DNA from 4 places in the Saccharospirillum sp. ABV4_185 genome. Region 4 is predicted to be linked to each of the others. Evidence: predicted binding sites of a transcription regulator. Region 4 holds the regulator's gene; each other region holds the start of a gene.
The links. The regulator PhoB, encoded in region 4, activates phosphate uptake and scavenging genes when phosphate is short. The targets are predictions, from matches to a motif close to TGTCATANNNNTGTCANA.

Region 1 (2,199 bases), 910 kb from region 4:
TGGGCGAGGTCGGTGACTAATGACGCATGCAAGGGCGCGCTCGATCGTGGTCCCATGGACGGTGTGTAGGGAATGGCGCAGACCAGTTTGGGGTAGTAGGGCAGGCCGTGTTGTTCGTAGGCGTGCGCCCAGGCCCAATCGAAGACGTATTCCCCCCAGGAGTGGGTTTTGGCGTAGCAGGGCAGCGCCAGTTCCTGTTGTTCGTCCTGCCAGTGCAGATGATGCGGCGACCAGCCCCCATCAAGGCTACACACGCCGCTGCTTTCCAGAGCGCGCAAAAAGCTGGCGCGGCTGAACGGGTTATCGGTGTGTTGGCCTAGGTGTTGGGGCCATTGGGTGTGCCACTGAACGTCGGGCATAGAGGCCATTCCTGGGAAAGTGCCGAGGCATTATATCGGTTGCGTGCAGGCAGACCCAGTGCCCACTTATACATCTGTTCCTTTGCGGTACAATGGCGACAAAGGAGGGCTCGATGTTCGAACTGGATCACCGCTTGCAGAATGATTGCGTCGAAGTTGGCGAATTGATGCTGAATCGCATTCTGCTGATGAAAGACGCCAACTACCCCTGGTTGATACTGGTACCTCAGCGTGAGGATATCAGCGAGATTTACCAGCTGGACGAAGACGATCAGGAACAATTGATCTGGGAAAGCAGCTTCGTCGCTGAACGCCTGATGGCCACCTTCAAAGGTGACAAGATGAACATAGCGGCGCTGGGCAATGTGGTGTCGCAGTTGCATATCCATCATGTGGTGCGCAAACAAACCGATGCGGCCTGGCCCAACCCGGTTTGGGGCGCCGTTCCGGCCAAGGCTTATCCACGTGGTGCCTTGCGCCAGCGCGTGCTGAGCTTGCAGTCGGCGTTTGAAACCTCGGTCTTTAAAGCGGCTGAACCGCCGGCTGGTTGATGCAGCGGATTTTCGTTAGGGTCAGGGTTGTCATTAAAACTTCATCAAAAAGTCAGAAAGGTGACACGGGCGAATGAATAATAGACGCCATGACGATGGAGGCTTCTTCATGAAATGGCTGCACCGAATCCAACAGCTTGACACCCTGACATTCAATTGGTGCATGGCGCGTCGTCGCCGTGAGCGTATCACTGCCTTGAGTCGTGCGGTGTCACGTACCGCCGATGGCTGGCTCTACCTGCTGTTCTTTGCCGTCTATGGCGTGACTCAGCCAGAGTCCGGCATGGCCTTGGTTAAGGTGGCTGTAGTGGCTTTCGCGGTGGAACGCGGCATCTACTGGGTGCTGAAAAACACCTGCCGGCGTAACCGACCCCAAGAAGCCATCGACGATTTCACCAGCTTTATCATTCCGTCCGATAAATTCAGTTTCCCCTCGGGCCATACCTCGGCCGCCTTCCTGTTTACCGTGCTGGTGGCCAGTCAGCTGCCGGTATTGGTGCCGGCGCTGTTGCTGTGGTCGTGCTGTGTGGCCATGTCACGCATTTTCCTGGGTGTGCATTTCCCGACCGATACATTGGTTGGCGCAACCCTGGGTTCGCTGGTCGGCTTCTGGGCGCTGGGAGGGTTTGTACTGTGAAAATCCTCTACGGCGTTCAGGGCACTGGTAATGGCCATATCACCCGAGCCCGGGTGATGGCCGAAGCGCTGGCGCATGCCGGTGTTGATGTCGATTGGGTGTTTTCCGGTCGCGAGCGCGAACGCTTTTTCGATATGGACGCCTTCGGCGATTTTCGGGTGTTCAAAGGTCTGACCTTCGCTACCCGTGATGGTCGCATTGATCTGCGTCGCACCATGAACGACACCTCCATGCGCGGCCTCTGGCGCGATATTCGCTCGCTTGAGCTGAGCCAATACGACCTGGTGGTCACCGATTTCGAACCGGTCGTGGCCTGGGCTGCGCGCTCTCAGGGCATGCCTTGTGTGGGTGTCGGCCATCAGTACGCTTTTAATCACGATATTCCCAAGGCCGGGCATTCGGTGGTGTCTGAAGCCATCATGCGTTGGTTTGCGCCGGTTACCGTGGGGTTGGGTGTGCACTGGCATCATTTCGGCGCGCCTATTCTGCCGCCGATTATTGAATCCACGCCGGAACCCAAACCCGGTTCGCTCGATAAAGCCCTGGTTTACCTGCCGTTCGAAAACAGTGAAGCGACGCTGGCGTTGCTGAACGAGGTCAACAGCCGGGTGCGGTTTGTGATGCACTGCGGCGATATTGAGCCCGGCCAGTA
Region 2 (2,199 bases), 410 kb from region 4:
TGGCGAGCTGCCCAACCACACCGGTCTGATGGTGGAACAGTTGCTCGATGAACCGCTGATGCTGGTCGCCAGAAATGGCGACCGGGCGGCGCTGGAAGCAGAACGGGCCAGCAGTGAAGCCTTGCCGATCATCTGCATCGAAGAGAAATCGCACACCTGGCGCGGTATCGAACAGCACGCCCGGGCGCTGGGACTGGAACCGAAATGGCCGGTGGAATCGTCGCTGGCGGCAACGCGACTGGCGTTGTCGGGCTGGGGTCATGCGCTGGCGCCGCGCGGTATTGCCCGGCTGTTAGCGGACGACAGCGCCTGTATCGATCTGGGTAAAGCCGGGCTCAGTCGCCCGGCTTATTTGATTTGTCGCAAACAGGTTTATCACCAGAGCAGCGGCCAGGAACTGCGTCAGGCACTGACGCGCCTGATGCCGGCGTTAGGTGCGTAAAATCCCCACCACCAGACGGCCGGCGAGAGCGATCAGAATGACGCCGAACACCCGCTCCAGCCACAGGCTGCTGCGCCGCAACGCCGCCATCCAACGCGGATTGGAGAACAGCCAGACCACCAGCAAATACCAGCAACCATCGATGATCATGGCCGTGGCTGCATAGGTCAGCTTAGCCACAAAGCTGGTGTCCAGACCCACCACCTGAGAGAACAACGCCAGAAAGAAGACCGCGATTTTGGGGTTTAAAAACACCACCAGAAAGCCATCACGCGCCGAACTGGCCTGACTTGGCCCGGCCTGAAAATCACTTTCCGACGCCGGCCGGGCGCGCAAACCCTGAATGCCCAGCCAGACCAGATACGCCGCGCCACCCCATTGCAGCACGGCAAAGGCCAGCGGCGAAGCGGTAATAACAGCCGCGAGACCAAGAATGCTCAACAGCGCGTAGAAGCCGACGCCCAGACCGTGCAGCAATGCGACGGTTACGCCATTGCGACGGCCACCGGTCAGCGTATGGCGCAACACCACCGCCAGAGACGGCCCGGGCGACATCGCGCCGAGCATGCAAATTCCGACCACGGCCAACCAGGTTGCCCAACTCATAGGGGTGTCTCCATAAAGTGAATCGCTAAAGGGTGCTGCCATAAAGAAGGGCGACTCTACCCCAGGGCTGTCAGCGCTGTCATCCGACTGTCGTCCCACTGTCATCTTTGATCACTAGGCTCTGCGGCCACAGCCATTCAAACAACGAGAATCCCATGCCTACTGTGACACACCGTCTTGCCAGTGCTTTGCTGGCCTTTGCTTTAACCGGCGTTGCCTTTGCCGAATCAACGCTGTCGATCGACATTCTCGGGCGCCACACCAGTGGCATTCTGGGCGAAAGCGCCGCCGAGATTGTGTCCTACCATCCTGCTTCCGGCTACGCCTACATGACCAACGGCGCCACCGGCCAGATCACCGCCATCAACCTGAACCAGTTGCCCACCAGCGCCGCAGCCGACCCGCTGCGCTTGAGCAACCTGCGCGCCCGCGCCGGTGATCTGCCCAGTTCGGTGCGTGTCGCCACACCCGGTGGTGGGATTCGTCGCATCGATATTGGCGGCGCCAACAGCCTGGCGGTGAACAACGACCTGCTGGCCATCGCCGTTGAACACGACAACAAAACCGAAGCCGGGGCCGTGCTGTTCTATCGCCTCAACGAAGACGGCGACACGCGCTTCGTTAAAGGCGTGCTCGCCGGCGCGCTGCCGGATATGGTGACTTTCTCACCCGACGGTCGCTTTGCACTGGTCGCCAACGAAGGTGAGCCGCGCAGCGATTATCTGCGCGACCCCGAAGGCAGTGTCACCGTCATTGCCATCGACAACGGCATGCCGGCTGATCTCGGCATCCAGCTCGACTTCACCGCCTTCGATCACAACCTGCCAGCGGACGTACTGGTCGGCAACAACCCGAGACCGCAAGTCATTCGCGCATCGCAGGACATCGAGCCGGAATACATCAGCGTCAGTGCCGATAGCCGCACCGCCTTTGTCTCGCTGCAGGAAAACAACGCCGTCGCGCGCATCAGCCTGACCGGCACACCGCGCATCACCGCCGTGTTGCCACTCGGCTTTAAAGACCACGGCCGCCCGGAAAATGCGCTCGATGCCGACAAGGACGACGAGGCTGCGGTGCTGCGCAGTTACGCCAACCTGTGGGGCACCTACCATCCGGATACCATCGCCAGCTACAGCGTCGCCGGCCAGGAC
Region 3 (2,199 bases), on a different contig from region 4:
GTTAGCCAGGTTAACTCAGCCGTTAATGCCGCGGTTAATAATGACCTTACCCAGCGAGTGGCAACGGCAGACAAATCCGACATGATGCTCAGTCTCTCAGAAGGCGTAAACTCACTGCTTGATACCATGACAGAGATTATCGTCAATATTAAAAATGCATCTGATGCTGTGTATAACGGTGCTCGTGAAATCTCCAATGGCAACACAGACCTTTCGAACCGCACTGAGCAACAAGCTTCTAGTCTGGAAGAAACAGCTTCTAGTATGGAGGAGCTAACCACGACTGTTCGCCAAAATGCCAACAATGCCAAAGAAGCTAACAACTTGGCATCCAACGCAGTAACAATCGCTCTGGATGGTGGTCACTTAATAGAAGACGTGGTGAAAACCATGGCTTCCATCAATGAATCCTCACAAAAAATTTCGGATATCATTGGCATGATCGATGGTATTGCTTTTCAAACCAATATCCTGGCACTTAACGCTGCGGTTGAGGCTGCTCGAGCGGGCGAACAAGGGCGAGGCTTTGCGGTTGTTGCATCGGAGGTAAGAACCTTAGCGCAACGCTCAGCGAATGCGGCAAAAAACATTAAAGATCTCATCTCCGAGTCAGCGGGGAAAATCAACAATGGCAATGAGCTGGTCAATAAATCCGGTGACACCATGCGAGAGGTCGTGACTGCGATCAAGCAGGTCAATGACATTATGACTGAGATCGCCAGCGCGTCTGCAGAGCAATCATCCGGGTTGGATGAAATCGATAAAGCCGTCAGCCAAATGGATGAAATGACTCAACAAAACGCTGCCCTTGTTGAAGAAGCTGCAGCGGCCTCTGAAAATCTATTAAGCCAAGCAGATTTATTAACCAAAAATGTAAACCGATTTGTACTAACCGAGAGCGACCATACTGCTCACAGCATTAAACCCACAGCGCCTACTAACGCCAACAAATCATCACCTAAACACGCTTCTGTGCACCCATTAACGTCCAACGCTATCGCGATTAACAGGCCAAGACCGTCACCGAAACCTCAACTCGATGATGACGAGGATAGTTGGGAGAATTTTTAGCCCGGTGAATACTGGCATAGATGTCATCGTATTCATCAAAGCGTCATGATGCTGTCACCCTAGCTTCATCCACCCAGCCTAGCCTTGGCCTAACTCTGCCATGGGAGACTGAGCCATGACCCAACGTCGCGTACGCGCTGTGTTCATTTCCGATATTCACCTCGCCAACCCCAACAGCCAGGTGGATTTGCTGGCCGACTTTCTCAATAACACCGACACCGACTACCTCTATCTGCTCGGCGACATCGTCGACCTGTGGAAGCTCAGTACCCGCAAGGGCCGCTGGCACAAGCATCACGAAAGCATCCTCAAACTGATTCTTGCCAAAGCCAAAAGCGGCACTGCAGTGGTCTATGTCCCCGGCAATCACGATCCGTTTTTCCGCCACTTCGCCGATACGCACCTTGGCCCGGTGCGCGTCGAACACGAAGCCATTCACACCGCCGCCAGTGGCGAACGTTATTTGCTGCTGCACGGCGACCGCTTCGACGACGACATCTACTGCGGTCACTTCTGGTGGCATATCGGCGAATGGCTGTACGAAACCGTCGTCACTCTGAACCGTCATCTGAATCGGCTGCGCGGCTTTTTCGGCAAGCCGTACTGGTCGCTGCCCGGCGCACTGAAAATGCGCTCGAAAAAAGCCCGCGCCTATATCGAAAGCTTTGAAGAAAAGGTCATCCACTACGCCCGCGAGCAAGGTGTTCAAGGCGTCGTCTGCGGCCACATTCACCAAAGCAAACTGCGCATCAACGATGGCTTCGTCTACGCCAACGACGGCGACTGGGTAGAAAGCTGCTCCGCCCTGCTGGAACACCAAGACGGCAGCCTGGAACTGCTCGAAGTGCCGCACGCCCAGACCGGTACGCACCTGCATCCGTCGCCGAGTTGGCGCGCACCCAGACGTCCGGCGGCTCACAGCTGATCGTTGCTAACAAAAAAAACGCGCCAGTCGGCGCGTTTTTTTTGTTGCTCGATAACAGCCTCAACCACTGCTGTTGGCGGAACGGTCCGAATCTTCAATCGGGGCGAAATCGGCATCGCTCAGCTTAGGCACTTCCAAGGCTTTGTAACTGGCGTCGAGACGTTTCATCGACTTGCACATCTGGTCAATGCGTTCGTCCTGAG
Region 4 (2,199 bases):
ATGCGCTGAGTCTGAGCTTCCATATTGGTCAGGCCCTTGCTCAGCGCCGGTGGCAGATCGCCACCAAAGGTGAGGATGGATTCCAGATAACCTTTGAGCACCGTCAGCGGGGTTTTCAGTTCGTGGCTGGCGTTGGCAACGAAATCCTGGCGCATTTGCTCCAGTTGCTTAATGCGCGTGGTGTCGCGGATCAACAGCAGGCGTTCACCCTTGCCGTAGATGGTCATGGACACATCGATGTAGCGATCCGGAAAGGCCGGGTTTTCCAGCTGCACCGTCTCGCTCATTTCGCCCTTGTTGTAGAAGCGCACAAAGGTCGGATCGCGCAGCAGATTGGTCAGCAACTGGCCCTGATCCTGAGGCTTCAGGCTGAGCAGCGCTTCGGCCGCCGGGTTCCACCATTCCAGCGCACCCTGACGATCGAGCTGAATAACGCCATCTCGCAGCGCCTGGGTGGAGGTCTGAATGCGGCTGATGACGTTTTGCAGGTGCCGCACTTGCTGACGATGATCGCGCTGCACGCTGTAGAAGTGATCGAACACCATGCCCCAGAGGCCACCGGCGTCGGGTGGTTCAGAGCGTGCGCCATTGCGCAGCCATTGGATCAAGCGTCCTTGCTGAAACAACTGCCACAGCAGGCAGCCAAGGGACGCCACCAACAACGCCCGAAGCGGATAACCCAAAAGGAAGCCGACCGTGGCGACGGCGGCGAAGAAGAGCAGCAGATTACGGTAATAAGGCCGACGAATGTCTCGGATCATGAAGCCGATTGTGCCGAAACTTTGGTGGAGAAGCGATATCCAGTGCCGCGCACCGTCTGCACCAGCGCCTCGTGCGGCGAGCCCAGGGCTTTACGCAGGCGGCGAATATGAACGTCCACGGTGCGTTCGTCGACATAGACATTACCGCCCCAGACCTGATCGAGCAGTTGAGACCGGGTGTAGGCGCGCTCAGGGTGGCTCATAAAGAATTGCAGCAGGCGGAATTCGGTCGGGCCCATGCTCAGCTCGCCGCTGGCGTCGTAAACGCGGTGGCTGGCTGGATCGAGTGTCAGACCCTGGATTTCGATGGGTTCATCAACCCCGGCCGGCGTAGCGCGACGCAACACGGCTTTCAGACGAGCCACCAGTTCACGCGGTGAAAACGGCTTGGTGATGTAATCATCGGCGCCCGCTTCCAGACCGGTGATCTTGTGATCTTCCTCGCCTTTGGCGGTGAGCATGATGATGGGGATTTCTGCGGTCAGCGGATCACGCTTCAGACGCCGCGCCAACTCGATGCCACTGACTTGCGGCATCATCCAGTCGAGCAGGATCAGGTCTGGTTTCTGGTCGACCACCAGCGCATGGGCTTCGGTAGCATCGGCCGCTTCAAGCGTGCGGTAACCTGCCATTTCCAAAGCGGCGGCAATGACTTCACGAATGGCGGATTCGTCGTCAACAATAAGAATGCTGCGAGCGTTCATGAGTAACCCCGGCTATCACGTTCGTGACTATTAGACGCGGCTTTGATGACAGCAGTGTTACAGCTTTCATCATATTGTCAAAAATCTGCAATGCGTCGCAAGGCAGCTGTTACAGCGGCGTACCCAGATCGATCACCGCACCGACGAACAGTGCCATCCCGGCCCAGTGATTATTGAGAAAGGCGCGAAAGCTCGGGTCGCGTTCGCGATGGCGAATCAACCACTGCTGGAACACAAAACAACCGGCGGCGACGGCCAGGCCCAGGCCCCAGAACAGACCCAGATCAGCATGCAGTCCCAACAACAACCAGGCGACCCAGGTCATGATCTGCAACAGACCGACCATTAAGCGGTCGGCATCGCCGAACAGAATGGCGGTCGATTTAACGCCGATTTTCAGATCGTCATCGCGATCGACCATGGCGTAGAGGGTGTCGTAGTGCACCGTCCACAGAATATTGGCGATATAGAGCAGCCAGGTGGCGGTAGTAAAAGGCGCGTCCACGGCGGTGTAGGCCATCGGAATGGCCCAGGAAAAGGCAGCGCCCAGAAACAGTTGCGGCAGGTAGGTATGGCGCTTCATGAAAGGATAAAGCGCCGCCAGAAACAGCCCGACGAAGGACATCAGCACGGTGGTGCGGTTGGTCAGCAGCACCAGCGCAAAGGCGATCAGCGTTAATACCGCGAACAATGTTAACGCCGCGCGCTCGCTGACCAGACCCTGAGCCAGCGGC

Region 1: a site for PhoB is predicted at 939-956, ahead of ACXAE6_RS13010 (phosphatase PAP2 family protein). Genes of this name have one in related genera too.
Region 2: a site for PhoB is predicted at 1,126-1,143, ahead of ACXAE6_RS06605 (choice-of-anchor I family protein). Genes of this name have one in related genera too.
Region 3: a site for PhoB is predicted at 1,113-1,130, ahead of ACXAE6_RS17555 (UDP-2,3-diacylglucosamine diphosphatase). Genes of this name have one in related genera too.

Annotation. Positions count from the first base shown of each region.
Region 1 is NZ_JBSWUW010000001.1:2,740,448-2,742,646, forward strand. It holds gene ACXAE6_RS13000 (GNAT family N-acetyltransferase) at 1-359, opposite strand, end outside; gene ACXAE6_RS13005 (HIT domain-containing protein) at 473-910, shown strand; gene ACXAE6_RS13010 (phosphatase PAP2 family protein) at 1,020-1,547, shown strand; gene ACXAE6_RS13015 (MJ1255/VC2487 family glycosyltransferase) at 1,544-2,199, shown strand, end outside.
Region 2 is NZ_JBSWUW010000001.1:1,424,727-1,426,925, reverse strand. It holds gene ACXAE6_RS06615 (LysR family transcriptional regulator) at 1-442, shown strand, start outside; gene ACXAE6_RS06610 (LysE family translocator) at 431-1,048, opposite strand; gene ACXAE6_RS06605 (choice-of-anchor I family protein) at 1,204-2,199, shown strand, end outside.
Region 3 is NZ_JBSWUW010000002.1:85,184-87,382, reverse strand. It holds gene ACXAE6_RS17560 (methyl-accepting chemotaxis protein) at 1-1,071, shown strand, start outside; gene ACXAE6_RS17555 (UDP-2,3-diacylglucosamine diphosphatase) at 1,187-1,996, shown strand; gene cysE (serine O-acetyltransferase) at 2,057-2,199, opposite strand, start outside.
Region 4 is NZ_JBSWUW010000001.1:1,834,197-1,836,395, forward strand. It holds gene phoR (phosphate regulon sensor histidine kinase PhoR) at 1-761, opposite strand, end outside; gene phoB (phosphate regulon transcriptional regulator PhoB) at 758-1,465, opposite strand; gene ubiA (4-hydroxybenzoate octaprenyltransferase) at 1,575-2,199, opposite strand, start outside.